One region of the Paenibacillus sp. FSL K6-2862 genome, then DNA from elsewhere that is predicted to be linked to it. Evidence: riboswitches for the same ligand, from Rfam matches in the RefSeq annotation. Region 1 holds a riboswitch; the other holds the start of a gene.

The links. Region 1 has a riboswitch for cyclic di-AMP ahead of MHB82_RS18365 (3D domain-containing protein). Riboswitches for the same ligand answer to the same signal wherever they lie in the genome.
Region 2: another riboswitch for cyclic di-AMP. It lies ahead of MHB82_RS10335 (C40 family peptidase); the one in region 1 lies ahead of MHB82_RS18365 (3D domain-containing protein).

Annotation. Positions count from the first base shown of each region.
Region 1 covers NZ_JBBOSN010000001.1:4,102,172-4,104,373, reverse strand. The annotation lists gene MHB82_RS18375 (ABC transporter substrate-binding protein/permease) at 1-160, shown strand, start outside; gene MHB82_RS18370 (amino acid ABC transporter ATP-binding protein) at 147-872, shown strand; cyclic di-AMP (ydaO/yuaA leader) riboswitch at 1,138-1,336, shown strand; gene MHB82_RS18365 (3D domain-containing protein) at 1,339-2,013, shown strand; gene MHB82_RS18360 (polysaccharide deacetylase family protein) at 2,140-2,202, opposite strand, start outside.
Region 2 covers NZ_JBBOSN010000001.1:2,198,235-2,200,436, forward strand. The annotation lists gene MHB82_RS10325 (hypothetical protein) at 115-330, shown strand; gene MHB82_RS10330 (carboxymuconolactone decarboxylase family protein) at 460-789, shown strand; gene MHB82_RS10335 (C40 family peptidase) at 869-1,333, opposite strand; cyclic di-AMP (ydaO/yuaA leader) riboswitch at 1,339-1,470, opposite strand; tRNA gene MHB82_RS10340 (tRNA-Leu) at 1,831-1,915, shown strand.

The DNA of each region.
Region 1 (2,202 bases):
GGTTGATATCATGTATCAGGCAAGTGTAGTCAAAAACATTACGTACCAAGGAATGAATCCGTTCCTTATTGCAGCAGCCATATACTTTGTATTGACATTTATTTTGTCCAAGCTGCTGGGTCGACTGGAAAGGAAGTTGAGTGCAAGTGATAGACGTTAGACAACTATACAAATCCTACGATAAAAACGAAGTACTTAAAGGCATAGATGTCACGATTGGCAAGGGCGAGGTCGTTGTTGTAATTGGTCCTTCAGGATCAGGCAAAAGTACTTTCCTTCGCTGTCTTAACTTGTTGGAGCAGCCTACTTCAGGTGAAATTAATTTCGAAGGCGTATCGATCACAGATCCCAAACACAACATTAATGCAACCCGGGAAAAAATGGGGATGGTGTTCCAGCACTTTAATCTGTTTCCGCATAAAACCGTGGAGCAAAACATTACCATTGCCCCGATTAAAGTCAAAAAGCAATCTGCACAGGAAGCCAAGCAGATCGCCACAGACTTGCTCAAAACCGTTGGGTTATTGGATAAAAAAGATGCTTATCCGAGTCAGCTGTCTGGTGGACAGAAGCAGCGGATTGCCATTGCCAGAGCGCTTGCGATGCAGCCGCATGTGATGCTGTTTGACGAGCCAACGTCTGCACTTGACCCGGAAATGGTTGGTGAAGTACTCGACGTTATGAAACGCCTGGCTGAAGGCGGCATGACGATGGTTATTGTTACCCACGAAATGGGCTTTGCCCGTGAAGTGGGTGATCGCATCATCTTTATGGATGGCGGTGTAATTGTGGAAGAGGGCACACCGGATGAAGTATTTGGTCAACCTAAGAATCCACGTACACGTGACTTCCTCGGTAAAGTCTTGTCATAACCTTTGAGCATGATCCAGTCAGTGAACCGGATTAAATAGAACGAACAAAAAAAGAAATCAAACAACCTTGCTCACGTCACGTTAGCAGGGTTTTTTTTTTGATTGTGGATAAGTATCCAGTGTCGTAAAAGTAACGTTTCTGTCATCGTTCCAGAGCTGCTTGATCGCTCTTTAACAAGAAAAATCCTTATTTCTAAAGCCGCATAATGTGTTGTTCAATACAGTTGGTAACATTTACTACGGACCTTGGTTACAAAATTGTGATATATTGTTCCTGCCGAAACTTCCTGAGGAGGAAGTGTGGAGGATGTAATGATGCAGACCGTGGGGGGAAGTTTGAAACGCACGCTGCTTGGGGTGAATTAGGGATACATAACGCAAGACGAATGTAACAGAGACCTATAGGGTGGTTTCCTCCATCCGAATCCGACAACTAACTTCGCAGGCACAATGAGGGAGGAAGACCATGATTAAGAAGAGAACTATAGCCAAAACAGCAACAGCCCTATTGACAGCAGCAATGCTCATTCAGGCCGTTCCAGCTCACGCTGATTCTGTTCACGTGGCCAAAGAGGGGGATACCTTCTATACCTTATCGAAACAATATGGAGTTGGACTGAACACACTGGTTAAAGCAAACAGTGATATTTCACCTTACAACATTTATGGTGGTTTGAAAATTACGATTCCTGGAAAAGCAAACACAGCCTCAGCTGCTCCAGCTGCGAAGAGCTCTACAGGTGCAAAGACGATTACGACCGCTAGCCTTGATGTAAATGCTGACGATAAAGTCGTTGAGGCCTGGGGCAAAACGTTTGATTATAGTAAGTCCATTGATGTGAAAGCAACAGCATACTCTGCAGCCGCTTCCGAAAATGGTGGATGGGGTGCTGTTGATTACTTCGGTAATCCACTTGAACTCGGCACGATTGCAGTAGACCCTAGTGTCATCCCACTGGGTACAAAGGTTCTTGTTACGGGTCACTCCCATCCGGGGCTGCCTAAGCAGGCATTTGTGGCTACTGCCCGGGATGTCGGTGGAGCGATCAAAGGGAAACGAATTGACATTTTCATTCCTGGGAGCCAGAAGTCTGTGAGTACCTTTGGTTTTCAGGACGTTGAACTTTATATCTTGAAATAAGTATCAGTGCTACAAAAGGGTGCCTTTATTACACGATGAACGCGTAATAAGGGTACCCTTTGTCTTTATTAAAACGCGCAAGATTGTTAATTCATAACTTATGTGTTTCCTCTACTAAGCCGAGTATTATTTGCTTTTTGGCAATTGCAGCATCTCGTCCAAAGTCACCAGATTGAAGCCCCTGCATCG
Region 2 (2,202 bases), 1.9 Mb from region 1:
CAGTCGGGATATTTTTCGAATGACATAACAGTCCAATACAGTCACGTGAGACCTAAATGACTCTTCATTTAGGTCTCTTTTTGTAAATTATTTTGGAACATAGGAGCCATAGACATGATTAGTGATGCAGAACTGGATGCACTGCGCTTATCGGGTGAAAAAGTAAGAGTGGTACGGGATGGTTTGGAGTCCAACGATGTAACAGGGATTGTCGTTGCATGGGATGGGGAACAGGTGCTTATCCGTCGCCAGAACAGACGTGTGGTCAAGCTGGACCGTAGTTATCGCTATCAGCTCTTTAGCGAACCGCGCCAAAGTCCGGCTGAATGAATAGAGCCGCTCTGGAGACGGATGCATGGAATTACCATGGAGGGTTTGGCATACTTCTGCCACTCGGGAGAGAAGATAGGTACAGCGAGAATTCGTAAACTTATCAGCCGAGAGGATGTGCGGGTAGCCATGACATTGATGAATGATAAGGTACATGCCTACAAGGATCAGATTGGAGAATTAAGCGATGTATTGCCTGGCGTAGTCAAAGCGTATCACGAATTTACGGGTGAATGTTTCCAGTCAGGTGCCATTGATGCCAAAACCAAGCAGCTGATTGCCCTCGGCATTGGATTGTTTGCCAATAACGAAGTATGCACGTTTTACCATGTAGAAGAGGCCCGTGCGAAGGGCGCAACCGATCAGGAGATTATGGAGACCGTTGCGGTAGCCGGAGCGGTAGGCGGCGGTCACGCACTGTCTCAAGGTGCAATGCGTGTGCAAAAAGCATTGCACTAGGTTTTTCCTGCAAGTGAGTCTGAATAACAAGACAGCAAAACAGGCTCTGGAATGATCCAGAGCCTGTTTTTTGTCCAACTTATATTTTTCCAAGCATCTTGTTATACATAAACTGTCCAGTCACCCGTCGTGCTGTTACATAACGGTCACTGAAGTATGGATTCGACATTTTGGTGATGCTGACACCTTTACTGCTGGAAGCATGAGCGAATTGTCCGCCCCCGATGTATACGCCCGTATGCGAAATGCCGCTACCTGAAGTGTTGAAGAATACCATGTCACCTGTGCGCAGATTGGCTTTGGATACCGGAGTACCCGCCTTGGCCTGTTGCTGTGAAGTGCGTGGCAATTCAATGCTATATTTTTGGAAGATATATCTCATAAATCCAGAGCAATCAAACCCGGCCAGCGTTGTGCCGCCCCACTTGTAAGGTATTCCAGTCATGTTGTTAACGACGGTGTTAATACTGCTCGCCTCAGTGCTTGCTGCACCAGATGTAAATAGAACGGCTGCGCCAAAAATAGAAATGATCAGTTTTTTCAAAATCAATGTTCTCCCTTCGATGCCTACGGAGTTAGCTAAGGGTTCGGTAGAAGGTTCCCTATATTTCCTATGTATAAGAATAATTCACCCAAAATGGTTCCCCCGTTTTCAAACATGAAACTCGGCAAATGAATAATTAATATTTTGTAACCTTTTGAAACTATATTGCATAAATGCGTAATTGTCAAACCTTTCTTCCTCCTGCAATGTTAACGGAATTCAAGACTTTTTGTGGAAAGTAGTAGTTCTCCATGTTTATTTATGATGACAAAAACGTAATTTGTGTTTCATCAGCACATAAATTGGACAAATAAGTAAATTGGAGTAGTAGAGTAGAGCAAGGTTCATTCTCAACAGGGAAAGGCAGGTTTCGACCAGATTTTATAACTTTCGGTTATCGTAGTCTTATACTAATCATTTAACTGTTGACACGTTAAATTTCACATGATATATTATTTCTTGTCGCCGCGATAGATTATCTCGGAGATATGCCATATGCGGTCGTGGCGGAATTGGCAGACGCGCACGGTTCAGGTCCGTGTGGGCTAACCCCCCGTGGAGGTTCGAGTCCTCTCGACCGCATCATAAGAAGAAAAGGTTTCTCGTTAGGCTAGCGCCTGCGGGAAACCTTTTTTTATTTCTTTTTTATGTGACCAAAACCACGATACACACATCGTTACTTAAACAACGTCCTCTGAATCGATCTGATGGCAGCAGTTCACTTGCAAAATCTCCGGTGTAAGGGGAGAAATGCCTGTTCTATGGTTGTTGTACCCCTGCTTTCACGGTGAAATGTACGCAAAATTCCGAATTGTACCTATCCTGAGCATAATACATCCACTATTCTTTTCACGTAAGGAAAGCGCTAT